2 regions of the Micromonospora sp. NPDC049836 genome follow, and region 1 is predicted to be linked to the other one. Evidence: riboswitches for the same ligand, from Rfam matches in the RefSeq annotation. Region 1 holds a riboswitch; the other holds the start of a gene.
What was found. Region 1 has a riboswitch for cobalamin ahead of ACIBPB_RS32830 ((2Fe-2S) ferredoxin domain-containing protein). Riboswitches for the same ligand answer to the same signal wherever they lie in the genome.
Positions count from the first base shown of each region.

Region 2: it holds a riboswitch for cobalamin, as region 1 does, so the genes downstream of both, ACIBPB_RS02925 (ribonucleoside-diphosphate reductase subunit alpha) here and ACIBPB_RS32830 ((2Fe-2S) ferredoxin domain-containing protein) in region 1, are expected to answer to the same signal.

Region 1 is NZ_JBITLH010000025.1:22,401-31,588, reverse strand. Features, by position in the region: gene ACIBPB_RS32855 (hypothetical protein) at 104-463, shown strand; gene ACIBPB_RS32850 (hypothetical protein) at 811-1,071, opposite strand; partial or broken gene ACIBPB_RS32845 (Fe-Mn family superoxide dismutase) at 1,077-1,238, opposite strand; gene cobF (precorrin-6A synthase (deacetylating)) at 1,489-2,268, opposite strand; gene cobN (cobaltochelatase subunit CobN) at 2,265-5,864, opposite strand; gene ACIBPB_RS32830 ((2Fe-2S) ferredoxin domain-containing protein) at 5,861-6,379, opposite strand; cobalamin riboswitch at 6,595-6,776, opposite strand; gene ACIBPB_RS32825 (sulfite reductase subunit beta) at 6,822-7,700, shown strand; gene ACIBPB_RS32820 (precorrin-8X methylmutase) at 7,697-8,362, shown strand; gene ACIBPB_RS32815 (precorrin-2 C(20)-methyltransferase) at 8,359-9,188, shown strand, end outside.
Region 2 is NZ_JBITLH010000001.1:613,463-622,650, forward strand. Features, by position in the region: gene ACIBPB_RS02895 (alpha/beta hydrolase family protein) at 1-129, opposite strand, end outside; gene ACIBPB_RS02900 (PP2C family protein-serine/threonine phosphatase) at 282-1,538, shown strand; gene ACIBPB_RS02905 (STAS domain-containing protein) at 1,539-1,904, opposite strand; gene ACIBPB_RS02910 (ATP-binding protein) at 2,106-2,528, shown strand; gene ACIBPB_RS02915 (MerR family transcriptional regulator) at 2,607-2,927, opposite strand; gene ACIBPB_RS02920 (ribonucleotide-diphosphate reductase subunit beta) at 3,638-4,675, opposite strand; gene ACIBPB_RS02925 (ribonucleoside-diphosphate reductase subunit alpha) at 4,672-7,050, opposite strand; cobalamin riboswitch at 7,176-7,383, opposite strand; gene ACIBPB_RS02930 (DUF2855 family protein) at 7,469-8,536, opposite strand; gene ACIBPB_RS02935 (glycoside hydrolase family 6 protein) at 8,672-9,188, opposite strand, start outside.

The DNA of each region.
Region 1 (9,188 bases):
CTGGCAGCAGAGCAGCCCTGCCGCGTTCACGCTCCTGATAACCAGTACGGACAATCGCCATGAACTCAGGAAATCAGACCGATGGCGCAGCATAGTGGAGCACATGCGTGAGCTGTCCGGCGGCGATCTAGGAATGCTCCTCTCCGTCTTCGCCTTGCTGCTGATAGCCTTCGGTATCGACTTCCACCTGTCCAGGAGTGCCATTCGGCGAAGCCGCCGAGGTGCGATCTTCGCCAGCATCGTGAGCTTGGTCGGTGAATCGACGACAGCTCTCGCGCTCGTGCTGACATGGATCGCCTTATGGAGTCCCGTTGCGTGGGAGAAGATCGATGACCTGCTCGTCTTCATCCCAGGGACGATCGCCGTCGTGTGTGCCGTTCTCCTCACCGGCGACCGGGCACTAGACAGGGTTATCCGCATCGCGGCGCGTTCTGATGGCAGCAGTGGAACCGACGACGGCTAATCCTCAAGTCTGATTGGGCGCACGGCGTCGAACATCAATCATCCTGGAATACTGTCACCTGTTGCCGCCGCGGGCGGGGCATGTTCTGCCGCGACAACTCGTAGGCCCGGTTTACAGGCACAGCCACACAGACGCGATCTTCGCTGACACACACTTAACGAAGATTACGTCGAGGTATCCCAACACTCTCTGAGCCAGGTTCGCTGGGCCTGAGCCGCCCCGGGTTATGTGGAGACGGCTCTACAAGATCCGGGGCGGTTCATCCGCCGCATCGGGCCTGCCCGAGCTCGGCGGTGACGCTGCGGTTGCCCGCTGGGTTCCGCCTCCGGGCGGAACCCAGCGGACCGTCATGCCGGTTGGGACTGGACGGTGTTGGCCAAGAGTAAGGACAGCTCCCGGACCAGGTCGTCCATCGACTGGCGGCTCTGCGCCTTGACCAGGCCCAGAGCGAGATCGGCCAGGAGGTAGAAGCCGAGGGTGCGGGACTGCTCGGAGCCGAACGCCGACATCAGTTCCTCCGCGCCCGCGAGGTCACCGCGATGCTTGGCCGCGATGACCCCGGCGGCGCGTTGGACGATCTCGGCCGCCTCGGGGGTGTACCCGGTCATCCCGATCAGATCTTCGGGGTGGCGGCGCGGGCGGCGTCGAAGCGGGAGATGACGTCGGTCCAGTTGACCAGGTTCCACAGCCGGTCCACGTAGTCCGGGCGGACGTTGCGGTACTGCAGGTAGTAGGCGTGCTCCCAGGCGTCGAACACCAGGATCGGGGTTGAGCCCTGCCCGACGTTGGCTGGCGCAACCAATTAGACGCGCCCGTACTGAAACGGTCGCCGACATCCGATCATCAACGGATCACTACGCGATCTACTTACTCCGCGTGGAGCACGGCCGCTACAACGGCGATTGTAGTGAAGGAAGGCTCGGCGCAAGGCGTTAGAGCGGCACGCACAGTAACGGGTTGCGGCCAACGATCGCAGGAGTGCGTTCACGGCTGGGTGATCATCGGTGGGTCAAAGGATGTGATTCTCAGGATCGCCGCTCGAGGCTGCCGGCCCGGCGCAACAAATACGTGTCCATGACCCAGCCGCGGCTCTGTTTCGCCGCCGTCCGCCGGGACCAGATTCGGTCGGCGACCTCGTCAAGGTTGCCGGCCACCAGTTGCTCGTCGGACGAGCCGAGGTTCGCGCCCCACCAGATCCGCCAGGCCGACAGTTCGGGGAGCTGGCGACAGGTCAATGCCCCGTCGAGCAGGACGACGAGGTTGTCGTGTGTCGCCGCGTCGTGGAGCAGGCGGCGGCCGGTCGTGATGGTGATCGGGCCGCCGATTGTGTTGAGGACGAGCCGGTGGTGTGCCGCCAGCAGTTGGATGCTGCTGAGGCCGGGTACGACGTCCACGGTGATGTCGACCCGTGCGCGTTCGGCGATGCGGTCGGCCACACGGATCGCCGAGTCGTACAGGGCCGGATCGCCCCAGACGAGCACTGCGGCGTCTCCCGGGTTGTCCAGCAATGCCTGCTCGAACGCCTCGGCCCGTGCCTCGTGCCAGTCGCGTACCGCGCCGGTGTAGTCGGCCGGGCCGGCACGGTCGCGTTCCGGGTCGGGTACGTGCACGAGCCGCCAGGCGCCGGTGACGTGCCGGGCGCAGATCGCCTCGCGCATCGCGATGAGGTCGGCCGTGCCCGGGTGCTGTCCGGTCTTGTCGGCGACGAGGAAGTAGTCGGCCTCGTTGAGTGCCCGGACGGCCTGGGCCGTGACCAGTTCGGGGTCGCCCGGGCCGAGGCCGACCAGGGTGAGGCGCCGTGTCACGCCTGATCCTCCAGGTCTCCCTCGACCTCGAGGTACACGCGGGCCATCTCCGCCATGACCTCGGCGTCCGGTTCGGCCCACAGTCCACGGTCGGCGGCCTCGTTCAGCCGTTCCACGATGCCGCGCAGTGCCCAGGGGTTCGCGCGGCGCATGAACTGCTGGTTCGTCTCGTCGAGGACGTATTCGCGGGCCAGTGACTCGTACATCCAGTCGTGGACGACACCGGCGGTGGCGCCGAAGCCGTAGAGGTAGTCCACGGTGGCGGCGAGCTCGAACGCTCCCTTGTAGCCGTGGCGCTGCATCGCCGCGATCCAGCGCGGGTTGACCACCCGCGAGCGGAAGACGCGGTTGGTCTCTTCCTGCAGGCTGCGGGTGCGTACGGCGTCGGGCGTGGTGGAGTCACCGACGTACGCCCTGGGTTCGGCGCCGGTCAGCGCGCGGACCGTGGCGATCATGCCGCCGTGGTATTGGAAGTAGTCGTCGGAGTCGGCGATGTCGTGCTCGCGGGAGTCGATGTTCTTCGCGGCGACGGCGATGCGCCGGTAGTTGGTTCGCATGTCGTCGGTTGCCGCGATGCCGTCGAGGCCGCGGCCGTAGGCGAAGCCGCCCCAGGCGGTGTAGACGGCGGCCAGGTCGGCGTCGTCGCGCCAGGTGCCGGACTCGACGACCTGGAGGATGCCGGCGCCGTACGATCCGGGCTTCGAACCGAAGATCCGCGTGGTGGCCCGCCGCTGGTCGCCGTGCTCGGCGAGGTCGTGGCGGGTGTGTGCCCGCACGTAGTTGCGCTCATCGGGTTCGTCGAGCCCGGCGACGAGCTGCACGGCGTCGTCGAGGAGTTCGATGACGTGCGGGAAGGCGTCGCGGAAGAATCCCGAGATGCGCACGGTCACGTCGATGCGGGGCCGGCCGAGTTCGTCGAGGCCGATGACCTCCAGGCCGTTGACCCGGCGTGAGGCCGTGTCCCAGATGGGGCGTACGCCCAGCAGCGCCAGCACCTCGGCGATGTCATCGCCGGAGGTGCGCATCGCGGAGGTGCCCCACACGGAGAGGCCGACCGATCGGGGGTGCTCGCCGGTTTCGGCGAGGTGCCGGGCGACGAGGGACTCGGCCATCGCCTGTCCCGTTTCCCAGGCCAGACGGGACGGAACGGCCCGCGGGTCGACGGTGTAGAAGTTACGGCCGGTCGGCAGGACGTTGACCAGTCCGCGCAGCGGGGAGCCGGAGGGCCCGGCCGGGACGAAACCGCCGTCGAGCGCGTGCAGGACGTTGGTCAGTTCGTCGGTGGTGGCGGCCAGCCGCGGCACGACCTGCTCGGCGGCGAAGCGCAGGACGTCGCGTACCACCGGGTCGTCGTGCAGCGCGTCGATCGCGTCAGCCTGCCAGCCGGCCTTCTCCATCGCCTCGATCAGGGCACGGGCCTGCGCCTCCACGGCGTCGACGTCGGCCGCCGGGGCGTCCTCGGCAAGACCCAGCGCGGCGCGCAGGCCGGGCAGTGCCCGGTTCTGTCCGCCCCAGACCTGTGTCGCGCGGAGCACGGCGAGCACCAGGTTGACGCGTGCCTGTCCGGTCGGTGCCTGGCCGAGCACGTGCAATCCGTCGCGGATCTGTACGTCCTTGATCTCGCACAGCCAGCCGTCGACGTGCAGCAGGAAGTCGTCGAACTCCTCGTCGCCGGGCCGTTCGTCCAGGCCGAGGTCGCGATGCATCTGTGCGGACTGCATCAGCGTCCAGATCTGCTGGCGGACCGCGGGCAGCTTCGCCGGGTCCATCGCGGCGATGTTGGCGTGCTCGTCGAGCAGTTGCTCCAGCTTGGCGATGTCGCCGTAGCTTTCGGCGCGTGCCATCGGCGGCACCAGGTGGTCGACGATGGTGGCGTGCGCGCGGCGCTTGGCTTGGGCACCCTCGCCAGGATCGTTGACCAGGAACGGATAGATCAACGGCATGCTGCCGATCGCCGCGTCCGTGGCGCAGGCGGCTGAGAGCGCGGCGTTCTTCCCCGGCAGCCACTCCATCGAGCCGTGTTTGCCGAGGTGCACCACCGCGTCGGCGCCGAAGCCGTGTTCGAGCCAGCGGTACGCGGCCAGGTAGTGGTGCGACGGAGGCATGGCCGGGTCGTGGTAGATCGCGACCGGGTTCTCGCCGAAGCCACGCGGGGGCTGGATGAGGATGACGACGTTACCGGCGCGCAGTGTGGCCAGCACGATGTCGCCGTCGTCGTCGACGAAAAGCGAGCCGGGAGCCTCGCCCCAGGTCTCGGCCATGGCGTCGCGTAGCGCGGCGGGCAATCCGGCAGTCCAGCGCCGGTAGTCGTCCCGGCTGATACGCACGTGCGACTCGCTGAGCTGAGCCTGCGTGAGCCACTCCTCGTCCTGCCCACCGGCGGCGATCAAAGCGTGGATGAGCGCGTTGCCGGCCGTCGTGTCGGCATCCTCTCCCTCGACCGGGAACAGCGGGTCGAGCCCGGGAATTGCGCCGGGTGCGCCGAGGTCGTAGCCGGCATCTCGCATCGCGCGCAGCAATCGGATCGCCGACACGGGCGTATCGAGGCCGACGGCGTTGCCGATGCGGCTGTGCTTGGTCGGGTAGGCCGACAGGACGAGGGCCACCTTGCGCTCGGCGGGCGGGACGTACCGCAGTCGGGCGTGGTTGACGGCGACGCCCGCGACGCGGGTGCATCGCTCAGGGTCGGTCACGTAGCGGGGCAGGCCGTCGGCGTCGACCTCCTTGAATGAGAACGGGACGGTGATCAGGCGACCGTCGAACTCGGGGATGGCGATCTGGGTCGCGGAGTCGAGCGGGGTGACGCCTTCGTCGGACGCCTCCCACTCGGCTCTGCTGGACGTGAGCGCCAGAGCCTGCAGCACGGGGATGTCGAGGGCGCGCAGCCGTTCGACGTCCCAGGACTCGTCGTCGCCGCCGGCGCTCGCGGCGGCGGGCCGGGCGCCGCCGGCGGCCAGGACCGTGACGACGATCGCATCCAGGGTGGCGAGTTCGGCGTACAACTCCTCGGGCGCCGCCCGCAGTGACGAGACGTAGATCGGTACGCCGGTGGCCACGCCGGTGGTGTCGATGGCATCGGCGAGTTCGTGGGCGAACGCGTTGTTGCCGCTCACCTCGTGGGCCCGGTAGTACAGGACTCCGACGCGGGGCCGGGCGTCCGGGGCCGGCTGCCGGCTGACTCCCCACTCGGGCAGCACCGCCGGCGGTTCGAAGCCTTCGCCGGTCAGCAGCACGGTGTCGGACAGGAAGGCGTGCAGTTGGCGCAGGTTCTCCGCGCCGCCCTCGGCGAGGTAGCGGTGCGCCTCGGCGCAGACACCGATCGGGACGGTCGACAGCCCCATCAACGCGGCGTTCAGCGTCCGTTCCCCACCGAGCACGACCAGGGGACGGCCGGTGCCGCGGATCAGCGCGGCGAGGTCGCGTACGTCCTCGGGCGAGCCGAGCACCCGCAGAACGACCAGGTCGGCCTCGCTGGTCAGGGTGTCGCGGCGCTCGCCGGTGAGCCGGGCAGGGTTGGCCCAGGACCAGTCCGCGTTGCTGGCCCGCGCCGAGAGCAGGTCGGTGTCCGAGGTGGACAGCAGGGCGATGCGTGTCATGTTTCTCCTTCGGTGACACGGGAGCCGAGGCGCAGGTCGCCGACCGGACGGCCGGCGCGTAGGTGCTCGCCGACGAGGCGTGCCGCGTCGCCGGGTCGCACCGGCCCGTACCAGGTGCCGGCGGGGTGCACGACGGCGACTGGTCCGTGGTTGCACGGGAACAGGCAGCCGGTCTGGGCCATGAGGACGTCGGCGTCGGTGAGCTGCTGCTCGACGAACGCGCCCACGATCGCGCGATAGGTCTCGTCCGCGCCGCGGGCACTGCAGCGCGGGCCGCGGCACAGCAGTAGATGATGGCGGTACGGCGGCGTGGTCTCCCAGGCCGGTGAGGTGAGTGGCGCCTCGTGCCCGGTGATCGCACGCTCGCCGAACCGGATGACCGGCGGGTCGATCTGCTGACGGTGCCAGTGGCCGGCCACGCGTCCCACCCACGAACGGGCGAAAGTCAGGTCGTCGGTGCTCACCGGTTCCAGGCGAACCTCCCGAACGCCCTCGGCGTGCAGCAGGTCGAGCACATGGGTCAGCGTGGGCTCGCCGGCTTGCAGGAAGGCCAGTCGGGCGCCGGCTGCCTCGGCCTGCCCGCGTAGCACCGGCGACGCGGCGTCCGTCAGTGCGGTCGCGACGTGAACGAGGACGCTCACGGGGTCAGGAGCCGGTGATCCGGTGCGATCGGGACACGGGGTCTTCTTTCGTCCGGGGCCTGTGCGCGAGGCCTGGATGGGCACGTGTCGCAGACGGATCTGCGGCCAGCAGGTCTTCGGACTCGGGATCAACCGGACGGGGCGCCTTCCCAGACCGTGGGTCCAGTGGCGTCGTGCCCCGCCCGTCACCCTCACCGCTGCGCGTCAGTCCCGGATTCGCACCGGGTTCCCTGGCTCATGGCTGAGTTTGACTGGCATCACGACGGTAGCACCGACAGCCGGTGTCGCCGGGGACGGGCTCTGGCACCATGTCGCCGTGACCGAGAGGACCCGCCGCGACCTGTGTCCCGGCCTGCTGCGCCCATGGATCGCCGACGACGGCGCGCTCGTGCGGGTGCGCGTCCCCGGCGGGATCGTGCCGACTGCGGCGCTGTGCGCACTCGTGGAGGTGGCCCGTGCGCACGGCGACGGCGCGGTCCACCTGACCAGCCGCGCCAACCTGCAGGTGCGCGGTCTCGAGCACGACGGTGGGCGGCTGCCCGAGACCGTCGTCGCCGACGTCATCGCGACCGGGCTCGTACCGTCCACGTCGCACGAGCTGGTCCGCAACATCCTCGCCTCACCGCTGACCGGACGCAGTGGCGGCCGGGCCGATCTACACCCGGTCGTCGCCGGACTCGACGCACGGCTGCGCGCCGAGCCCCGGCTCACCGCGCTGACCGGACGGTTCCTGTTCGTGCTTGACGACGGCCGCGGTGATCTGGTCAGCCGTGACTTGGACCTGGGGTTGGTGGCGCTCGACTCGGACACCGCGCAGCTACGTGCCGGAACCTCGGCGTGGGGGCCCGTCATCCGGCTGGACGAGGCCGCCGCGGCGCTGACCGGGCTCGCCGTACGCTTCGCCGGGCTCGCGGGTGACCGGCCGGACTCACCCTGGCACGTCGACGAGCTGCCCGGCGCCGGCGCCGCGCTGCTGGGCACCGTACTCGACCGTGCCGAGCGGACCCGGGTGAGCACACCTCCACCCGCGCTGGGCAGGATCGTTCAGGATGACGGCCGCGTCACCGCGCACCTCGCGGCTCCCGGCGGCCGAGTGGACGCTCCCCTGCTGGAGGAGATCCGCGCGCTCGGCGCCGGCGAGATCGTCCTCACCCCGTACCGCACCCTGCTCGTCCCCGATCTGGAGAACGCATGAGCCTCACCACACCGGCACGCCGCTACGACTACGTCACCGACGGCGCGGCGATCTACGACGCCTCGTTCGCCACCATCCGTGCCGAGGCCGATCTCTCAGGTGTGCCGGCCGACGCCGAGAAGGTCGCGGTGCGGATGATCCACGCATGCGGCCAGACCGACCTCACCCGCAACCTGGTGATCCACCCCGGCCTGGTGGCCGCCGCCCGCGGGGCGCTGGAGGCGGGGGCGCCGATCCTGACCGACGCGCACATGGTCGCCGCCGGCATCACCCACGCCCGCCTGCCCCGTGACAACGAGGTCCGCTGCTTTCTGCACGAACCCGAGGTCCCGGCGCTTGCCCACCGGTGGGCAACGACCCGGTCGGCGGCGGCGGTGTCGCTGTGGACCGACCACCTCGCCGGCGCGGTCGTCGCCTTCGGCAACGCCCCCACGGCCCTGTTCCACCTGCTGGAGATGCTGCGCGACGGCGCGCCACGACCAGCTGCGATCATCGGTACGCCGGTCGGATTCATCGGCGCCGCCGAGTCCAAGCAGGCGCTCATCGACCTCGCCACCGACGCCCCCGGCCTCGACGTGCCCTATCTCGTGGTGACCGGGCGCCGGGGCGGCTCGGCGATGGCTGCCTCCGCGCTCAACGCCCTCGCCCGGGAGGCGGAGTGACCGGGCGGCTGTCCGGCGTCGGGGTCGGCCCGGGTGATCCCGAACTGATCACGCTCAAAGCCGCCCGGCTGATCGGCGCGGCCCAGGTCATCGCCTACCACCAGGGTGTCGGCAAACAGTCCAACGCGCGCCGCATCGCTGCCGGGCTGTTCCCGGACGACGTGATCGAGGAGGCGCTGGTCTATCCGGTGACGACCCAGAGCACCGAGCACCCGGGCGGGTACGCCGGGGCGATGGCCGACTTCTACGCCGAAGCCGCCGAGCGGCTGCGGGCCCACCTTCGTGCGGGCCGCGACGTGGTCGTGCTGGCCGAAGGCGACCCGATGCTCTACGGCTCGTTCATGTACCTGCACGACCGGCTCGCCGGCGAGTTCGACACGCAGGTCGTCGCCGGTGTGCCCGCCTTCGCCGCCGCCACCGCCACCACCGCCCTGCCGCTGGTCCGGCAGACCGACGTGCTGACCGTGCTGCCGGGAACGTTGCCCGAGCCCGAGCTGGCCCGGCGTCTCGCCGACACCGACGGCGCGGTGATCATGAAGCTGGGCCGGACGTTCACCAAGGTCCGCTCGGCGCTCGAGCAGGCCGGGCGCGTCGAGGGCTCCTGGTACGTCGAACGGGCGTCGATGACCGCCGAGCGGGTACTGCCTGTCGCCGACGTGGACCCCGCCACGGTGCCGTACTTCTCGATCGTGCTGGTCCCCGGCGACACCCGACCCGGAGTGGCCCGTTACGACCTCCCGGCCACCAGGGTCACCGAACCTTATCCCGGCGCCGAGGTCGTCGTCGTGGGCCTCGGCCCCGGTCCCGATCGGTGGCTCTCCCCCGA
Region 2 (9,188 bases), on a different contig from region 1:
GGACGAGGGTGCCGCGGAAGCGACCGTCACACAGCCGACCATCAACGAAGCGAACAGGGCGGTGCCCAATCTTCCGGCCATTGAGCGACTCCTCAGGAAACCAGGGCTGCGCCTGCGGCTGCCCTTCATCGACCTCACGCTATGAGCGCGACCTAGCTCGGCAGAAGGCAGCTTCCACCCACTTTCGTGCCGGGGATAACCCCCGCGGCGTACCTCTTCTCGGCACGGGCACGCGACGTGGGGCGTTCCGCCCGGCCAGTCGGCTCTCGTAGGCTCGGACGGTGCAGAGCAGTCAAGGGCGGATCATGGCGCAGATGTTGGATGCGGCAGAGAACGCCTCGCCGGTCGAGGCGGTCGAGGCGGTCACCCGGGAACTCGGCGTGACGCTCCGGGCACGTGCCGTCGCGTTCTTGATCGCGGACCTCAGCGGCCGGGCGCTGGTCCGGTTGGCCCACGTGCCGTTTGACGGCACGGGTGCGGGACGCCGGGGCGGTGATGAGGTCGCCACGGTGATGCCGTTCGACGGCGGCCCCGCCGAGCAGGCGTTACGCACCCAGCGGGTGCAGGTGATCGCGCAGCCTGGCGCGTGGACGGTGTTGGCGCCGGTGACCGACCGGGGTGAGGCGATCGGCCTGCTCGAGATGATCCTGCCGGACGAGCCGGACCCGCAGGCGCTGGAGGAGATCACCCGCACGGGGCACGTGCTGGCGTTCGTGGTGATCGCCAACCGGCGGTACACCGACCTCTTCGAGTGGGGTCAACGCACCACTCCGTTCACCCTGTCCGGGGAGATCCAGCGCCGCCTGCTGCCCGCCTCGTTCACGTGTGAGGCCAGCGCGTTCACCCTGTCCGGCTGGCTGGAGCCCGCCGCGAGTATCGGCGGGGACACCTTCGACTACAGCCTCGCCCGTGACGTCCTGCACTTCAGCGTCACCGACGCGATGGGCCACGGGGTGGCCAGCGCGCTGACCGCCACCCTGGGCGTGGGCAGCCTGCGCAACAGCCGCCGCCGCGGGGTGGGCCTGGTGGAGCAGGCCGAGGCCGCGAACGCCGATGTGGCCGAACACGCCACCGTGGCCGGCAACTACATCACCGCGGTCCTCGGCCGTCTCGACCTGCGCACCGGCGTCTGCGCGCTGCTCAACGCCGGGCACGTGCCGCCGATGCTGGTACGCGACGGAGACACCCGGACGCTGCCGCTACCGGCCAACTTCCCGCTGGGCATGTTCACCGGCGTCGAACACCGCGCCGGCGAGATCACGCTGCGACCGGGCGACCGTCTGGTGGTGGTCACCGACGGCATGCGGGAGCGCAACGCGGCCACGCTGGATCTACCGACCTTGTTGCGGTCGATCACCGATCTGCATCCGCGCGAGGCTGTCCGGGCGTTGGCCGACGCCGTACTCGAGGTCAGCGGACCGACTCTGGCCGATGACGCCACCCTGTTCATCCTCGACTGGCACGGCGGCCACAGCGAGGACCGGCGGACCAGCGCCGGCGCCGACCAGGGGCGTGCCAGCAGCGCGCTGCCCGGCTGACTACCGGCCCGTCGCGTGGTCCGTGGACGGCACATCGGCTTCGGCCGCCGGCACACTGTCGTAGACCTGGATCACGCGGTCCACCGACGTGACCGTCAGGACGCTGCGCACAGCGGGCTGCACCGCGGCGAGGCACAACCGGCCGCCGACGTCCCGCAACGCCTTGAAGGCCACCACCAGCGCGCCCAGCCCGCTGGAGTCCATGAAGCGCACCCCGGCCAGGTCCATCACCACCTGCCGGTCACCGGCGTCGACCAACCGTTGCAGGTGCTCGCGCAACTGCGGGGAGGTCGCCATGTCCAGTTCGCCGCGCACCTCGACCACGGTGCAACCCCGGCCGGGTCGGACCGACAGCAGCAGATCCACAACATCCTCCCCCACGCCGATGGTCCCGCCTACCCTATTCTGCCGGCAGGTGGACCGCCGTCGGACGGCGTACGTCGAGCCGGCACACTGACCGTTCCACCTCCGCAAACCCCGGGTCGGGCTGATCGCCACCGGAGCATCGCGCCTCCGGATGACGCAGTTCTCCGATGGGTCAGGCACGATCCGGGAAGGAACTACGTAATGCGGGTGAGCATGACCCTGTCACTCCCGGGTCAACCGTCCTCGGTGACCCGCGCCCGCCGTGTACTCACCACCCTGCTGAGCCTCACCGACGCCGCCGAGGACTGCCGTGGCCACCTCGCCGTGCTGATCACCGAGGCGTGCGCCAACGCGGTGCTGCACGGCGATCCCGACAGCGCCGTCGACATCACCATCGACATCGACGGCGACGTCTGCCTACTCGAGGTCGGCAACCGCGGCAGTACCCCCGACGGCGCTGGACTCGACGCCGAACTCCCCGCTCCGCTCACCGTCGGCGGCCGCGGCCTGCCCCTGATCGCCGCGCTCGCCGACACCGCCGCCTTCGTCGCCGGGCCACCGGACCACGTGCTGCTACGCATCACCAAACACCTCACCGGCACCCCACCGCCATCGGACCGATGACCGGCTGCTGGTCGCAGGACGCAGCTGCGGCGCCCGGGCACGACGGCCGGCCGATGAGCGGCGCCTCGGGCCGTCCGGTCAGTCGCGCTGCCCCGTGCCGTACTGCTGGTTCTGGTTCTGCCGCAGGGCTTCCTCGAGTTGGTCTTCGAGGATGATGATCCGGCAGGCGGCTTCCAGGGCGGTGCCCTGGTCGACCATCTCCCGGGCCCGGGCCGCCAGGCGCAGCTGGTAGCGGGAGTAGCGGCGGTGCCCACCGGCGGAGCGGTGCGGGTTGATCAGTTTCGCCTCGTCGAGGCGGCGCAGGAAGTCCTGCGTGGTGTCGAGCATCTCCGCGGCCTGGCCGATCGTGTAGGCCGGGTAGTTCTCATCGCCGAACATGTCATCGGGGTTCTGCCCCATGTCACCTCCACGTCGAGGGCCCCGGCGCTTACGCGCCGGGGCCCAGGGTTACGGGTCAGACACCATCTACCGACGGGAACGTCGGCTTGTCGTATCCGCACGAGCCACAACTGACGGCTTCGGGTGCGGGGATCGCATATGCGTGACCGGAGACCACCTCTCGTTCGATGGGAACTGCGGTGTCCGCCCGGCCTGACATGACGGCCGACGGCGGGCGATCCAAACGGTGTACGGCCCTCCCTTTCCTCTACTACCTGTTTCCCTGGCTGACGTACGGTCCGCCGGAGCTGGGGCCCACGCGACTTCACGGCCCGCACACGTACGGCGAACATCAGCTGGAGCCCTGAAAGAACCTTGGCCCCACCTGCACCCCGGCTCGTATCACGCCGGGTGACCTGCTCCTACTGCTTCTCGGGAGGGACGATGAAGACTGCTCCTCCCGCGCCGCCCGTCGTGACCTCACGGCCGGACGGCCCGTCTGCGTCCTGACGGATCTTTCCTCTCGACTTCAAGAAGAGTATGCCAGACCGCAGAAGATATCTAGCCGTTCCAGCCGAGATTTTCTAGCCGTCGACCATCAGGATGGCTGCGCCCGGGGCCGGCGGCGCCAGCCCACGCAGGAGGCGATCCGCGCCGGACGAGGCCGGGCCACCGGGCCGCCGGCGTCCCCGCACCGGCGGTGACCGGTGGCGGTCCGGCTGCCCCCGGCGTCAGAAGTCGTCGTCGAAGGTGACGCTCCCGCTCACGCCGACCTGGTACGCGGAGACCCGCCGCTCGAAGAAGTTCGACAACTCCTGCACGTCCTGCAGTTCCATGAACGCGAAGGGATTCGTCGAGCCGTAGAGCGGTGCGATGCCGAGTTGGGCGAGCCGGCGGTCCGCCACGTGCTCCAGGTACTGGCGCATGTCCGCCAGGGAGAGCCCGGAGACGCCCTGTTCGAGGAGGTCCGCGGCGAACTGGGCCTCGCACTCGACCGCCTCGGCCAGCATGTCGCGTACCTGGCGGGCCATCTCGTCGTCGAACAGGTCCGGTTCCTCGGCGCGGACGGTGTCCACCACGTCGAACGCGAACGTCATGTGCATCGACTCGTCGCGGAACACCCAGTTGGTGCCGGAGGCGAGGCCGTTGAGCAGCCCTCGGGAGCGCAGGTAGTAGACGTAGGCGAAGGCACCGTAGAAGAAGAGGCCCTCGATGCAGGCGGCGAAGCAGATCAGGTTGAGCAGGAACGCTCGCCGGTCCTCGCGGGTCTTCAGCTCGCGCAGCTCGAAGATCGAGTCGATCCAGCGGAAGCAGAACTCGGCCTTGCGGCGGATGGACGGGATGTTCTCGATGGCGGCGAACGCCGCGTACCGCTCCTTCTCGTCGGGAACGTAGGTGTCCAGCAGGTTGAGGTAGAACTGGACGTGCACGGCCTCCTCGAAGAGCTGCCGGGACAGGTAGAGCCGGCCCTCCGGGGAGTTGACGTGCTGGTAGAGGTTGAGGACGAGGTTGTTGGCCACGATGGTGTCGCCGGTGGCGAAGAATGCGACCAGCCGGGACACCAGGTGCTGCTCCGCCGGGGACAGCCGGGCCAGGTCGGCGAGGTCGGCGTGCAGGTCCACCTCCTCGACGGTCCAGGTGTTCCGGATCGCGTCCTTGAACCGGTCGAAGAAGTGCGGGTAGCGCATCGGGCGCAGGGTCAGGTTCATGCCGGGGTCGAGCAGCAGCTGCCCCGTCGCGGCGGTACGGGTTTCGGGAACGGTGGTCACTGGCACGCCTCGCAGCTCTCGGGGTTCTCCAGGGAGCAGGCCACCGCCTCCTCGTCGCGTACGGCGACGACGGGCTGGATGGCGACGGTGGCCTGCTGGATGCGCGTCGCCGGTCGGGAGCGCAGGTAGTAGGTGGTCTTCAGCCCGGACTGCCAGGCATAGCGGTACATCGAGGAGAGCTTGCCGATGGTCGGCGCGCTCATGAACAGGTTCAGCGACTGCGACTGGTCGACGTACGGGGCCCGCGCGGCGGCCAGGTCGATCAGTGCCCGCTGCGGAAGCTCCCACGCGGTGCGGAACAGTTCCCGCACGTCCGGCGGCAACTCGTCGATCGCCTGCACCGACCCCTCGGCGCGCTTGATCCGTTCCCGGATCTCCGGCGTCCACCGTCCCCGCGCCTTCAACTCGCGGACCAGGTACGTGTTGACCTGGAGGAACTCGCCCGACATGGTCTCCCGCTTGAACAGGTTGGACACCTGCGGCTCGATGCACTCGTAGCAGCCGGCGATCGAGGCGATCGTGGCGGTCGGGGCGATCGCGACCAGCAGCGAGTTGCGCAGGCCGTGCGCGGCGACCGTCGCCCGCAGCGCCGCCCACCGGTCCTGCTGGCTGGGCTCGGCACCCCACAGGTCCGGGTGCAGCTCGCCCCGGGCGGCGCGGGTCTCGGCGTACGCCGGGTGCGGGCCGAAGCGTTCCGCCAGGCCGGCGGAGGTCTCCAGGGCGGTCAGGAAGATCTCCTCCTGGATCCGGGTCGACAGCTCCTTCGCCTCGGCCGAGTCGAACGGCAGCCGCAGCGTGAAGAACACGTCCTGCAGCCCCATCAGGCCGAGCCCGACCGGCCGCCAGCGCGGGTTCGACGCGGCGGCCTGCGCCGCCGGGTAGTAGTTGATGTCGATCACGCGGTCGAGGAACACCACCGCGGTGCGGACCGTGCCGCGCAGCCTCGCCCAGTCGACGCCGTCGGCGGTGACGTGCGCGCCGAGGTTGACCGAGCCGAGGTTGCAGACCGCCGTCTCGGTGTCGTTGTTCACCTCGAGGATCTCGGTGCACAGGTTGGACAGGTGGATGGTGTTGCCCGGCATCCCGGTCTGGTTGGAGAGCCGGTTGGACGCGTCCTTGAAGGTCATCCAGCCGTTGCCGGTCTGCGCCAGGGTCCGCATCATCCGCCCGTACAGGTCCCGGGCCTTGACCGTGCGGACCGCCTTCTTCTCGGCGATCCGGTAGGCCGCGTCGAACTCCTCGCCGTACAGGTCGGGCAGCTCCGGCGCGTCGGACGGGTCGATCAGCGACCAGTCGCCGTCGGCCTCGACCCGGCGCATGAACTCGTCCGGGATCCAGTTGGCCAGGTTCAGGTTGTGGGTACGCCGGGACTCCTCGCCGGTGTTGTCCCGCAGCTCCAGGAACTCCTCGATGTCCGGGTGCCACGGCTCCAGGTAGACGCAGGCCGCGCCCTTGCGCCGGCCGCCCTGGTTGACCGCCGCGACACCGGCGTCGAGGGTCTTCAGGAACGGCACGATGCCGTTGGACCGACCGTTGGTGCCCCTGATCAGCGCGCCCCGGCCGCGCACCCGCGACCAGGCGATCCCGATGCCACCGGAGAACTTCGACAGCTTCGCCACCTGGTGGTACCGCTCGTAGATCGAGTCCAACTCGTCCCGCGGGGAGTCGATCAGGAAACACGACGACAGCTGGGTGTGCCGGGTGCCGGAGTTGAACAGCGTCGGCGAACTCGGCAGGTACGCCAGCGACGACATCAGCTGGTAGAACCCGATCGCCTCGCCCGGCGTGCTGGACAAGCCGCAGGCCACCCGCAGCAGCCAGTACTGGGGCGTCTCCACCACCAGCCGCGACCGCGGGTGCCGCAGCAGGTACCGGTCGGCGACCGTGCGCAGTCCGAAGTACTCGAACCGCAGGTCCCCGCCGGGGTCCACGGCGTCGTCCAGCTTGCGGGCGTTGCGGGCCACGAACGCGGCCGTGTCGTCCCCGATCAGGCCCAACCCGTGGGCGTACCGGATCGACTGGCTGAAGCTGGCCACCCCCTGCCCACGGACCTCCTTGTCCACGTACGCGGCCAGCAACCGCGCCGCCAGCCTGGAATACTGCGGTTCCTCGCCGATCAGCTCCGCGGCCGTCTGGATCGACAACTTGTCCAGCTCGGCGGTCGTCGCGCCGTCGTAGAGGCCGCTGATCGTCTTCGTCGCGATCCGCAGCGGGTCCACCTCGTCCAGGTCCGCGACCCAGCGCTCCACCGCCCGGACGATCTTGTTGACGTCCACCGGCTCGGCGTCACCGTTGCGCTTGCGGACCTGCATCACCTGCCGGCGCTGCTCCGGCTGAGCCGGACCGGCGGGACGATCCTCCCGCACCACAGTCATGACCTCTCCCTCGCGCTGTCTCCGATGGCCTCGGACGCGCGGGAGGACGCCACGGCGCTGCCGGGCAGGGGTCAGCTCCGGTTGCCGGCGTCGGTCGTCCCACGCGACCTTCGACCGCCGCCCACGTACGCGGACGGCGCGCTGGCAGGTCTTCGGACTCGTGGGCGTCGTGCTCGTTCCTACTGGCCGTCGCTTCCCGGGCCTGCTCGGCCCAGTGCTTCATGACGGCGGTCGTTCCCACTCACCGCTGCGGGGCAGTCCCGGTCTCGCACCGGGTTCCCTGTTGCCTCGGCGATCCTGGTTGGATGCCGAACCAGCCACGACAGGCACTATATATGGGCACTCTCTTCGAGCAACACCCCATATGGTGTGTCGGCGTGTCGTGGCGAGCCCTGCGGTCGGCGCTGGTACCGAGCGCTCAGAACTGGACGACGTGGCCCACCCGCGGTGGCGTACGGCCGGCGAGGACGTCGCGCCACGAGTCCCGCAGCGCCGCCGGCCCATTGCCTGGCCGCACATCGAGCCATCCGCTCACCACCTGCGCGAACCGCTGCCAGGCGTCGGTGAACCGCTCGTCGAGGCCGTCGCGGTCCCAGTCCTGTCGGCGTTTGCGCATCTGCACCGGAGCGAAGAAGACCTCCTCGGCCGCGTCGGCGTTCGGAATCTGGTTGGTGAGCCCGACGGCGATGTCCCGGACCAGCCGGTCGCCGAGGTGACCACGGAGGGCGGCCCGGGTCGCCGGCGCACCGGACAGGTCAAGGTAGACGGTGGCGACGTCGTCCAGGCTGTCGACATCGTCGTAGGAGAGAACCTCGTCATAGCAGCCGAGCGATCGGGTGAAGCTGAGGTTGCCGGGCGAGGTGAGCCCGACGAGGCGCGGGGCGCGGCCGTGCAGTTCGTACGCCGCGGCGTACGCCGTCTTGCTCGACGCCGACGACAGCACCAGCGACCGCGCGCCGTAGAAGTCGTTGTCCGCGACCTGGTCGGCCAGCATGAACGAGGTGAAGAAGAGCGGGCGGAACAGGACCAGCAGGTCCTCCTGATCGGCCCGGTAGGCGGGATCGCCGACGGTCGACCGGTACGCGTTGTACGGGGAGGGCAGGTCGGCGCGGTGGGCGCTCGCGTCCCGGAACCCGTACCCGTCCACCCGGTCGGGGCGTACCACGAGGTGGCCGGCGGGCGGGAGGTAACCGTAGACCCGTTGACCGGGCTCTACCCCGGCCACCTTGGACGCGGTCACCTCGGCGAAGCCCCACAGCGGCGGGAGGCCCCACTGCCGGTCCAGCCCGTGCCGTTCGGGTGGGAAGAACTCCCAGTAGCGCATCGAGTCGCCGAGCACCGCGTACGTCACGTTGTTGGCGGTGAGGCCGACGCGGTCGACGCGTAGCAGCGCCTCCCCGTCGGAGATTCCGGGCGTCGCGGCGCCGACGAGCGTGGTGCGTGCGAGATCGTTCCGAGCGACGGCGAACGTCCACGAGTCAGCCATGGTGTGACGCTAGAGAGCCGCGGGAACGGGAACAAGTGCACTGGGAGTGCAAAATCCCACTCGACGCGCCGGACTAGACGGGGACGGCCCGGCGCGGAGAGCGTCCTCCGCGCCGGGCCGGGATATCGGGTGGCGTCAGCCGGCCGCGCAGGTGGCCGTCGCGCCCGACCCGGTGCCGGTGCCCTGGAAGCCGAAGTTGGTCGTCTGCCCGGCGCCGACCTGCCCGTTGTAGCTCACGTTGGTGAACCGGACGGTGCCGCTGGTGCCGCTGGCCTGGGCGTTCCAGACGCCGGTGATCGCGGCGCCGCCGGGCAGCGTCATGGTCACGGTCCAGCCGTTGATGCTCGCGGAGCCGGCGGTGACGTTCACGCTCGCGGTGAAGCCGCCGGACCACTGGTTGACCGCCACCGACGCGGAGCAGCCGTTACCGGTCGGCGGCGGCGTGGTGGGGGGAGCCGTGGTCGGCGGCGCGGTGGTCGGCGGGGCCGTGGTCGGCGGCGCGGTCGTCGGCGCCGCGGTGGTCGGCGGCGCGGTGGTGGGCGGGTTGGGCGCGCCGTTGGCCAGGCTGTAGGCCAGGTCCGGCTGGAACGAACCGGCCGTGTAACGGCAGCCGTCCGCCTCCCCCGGCGGCTTCACCCAGAGGTACGCGTCG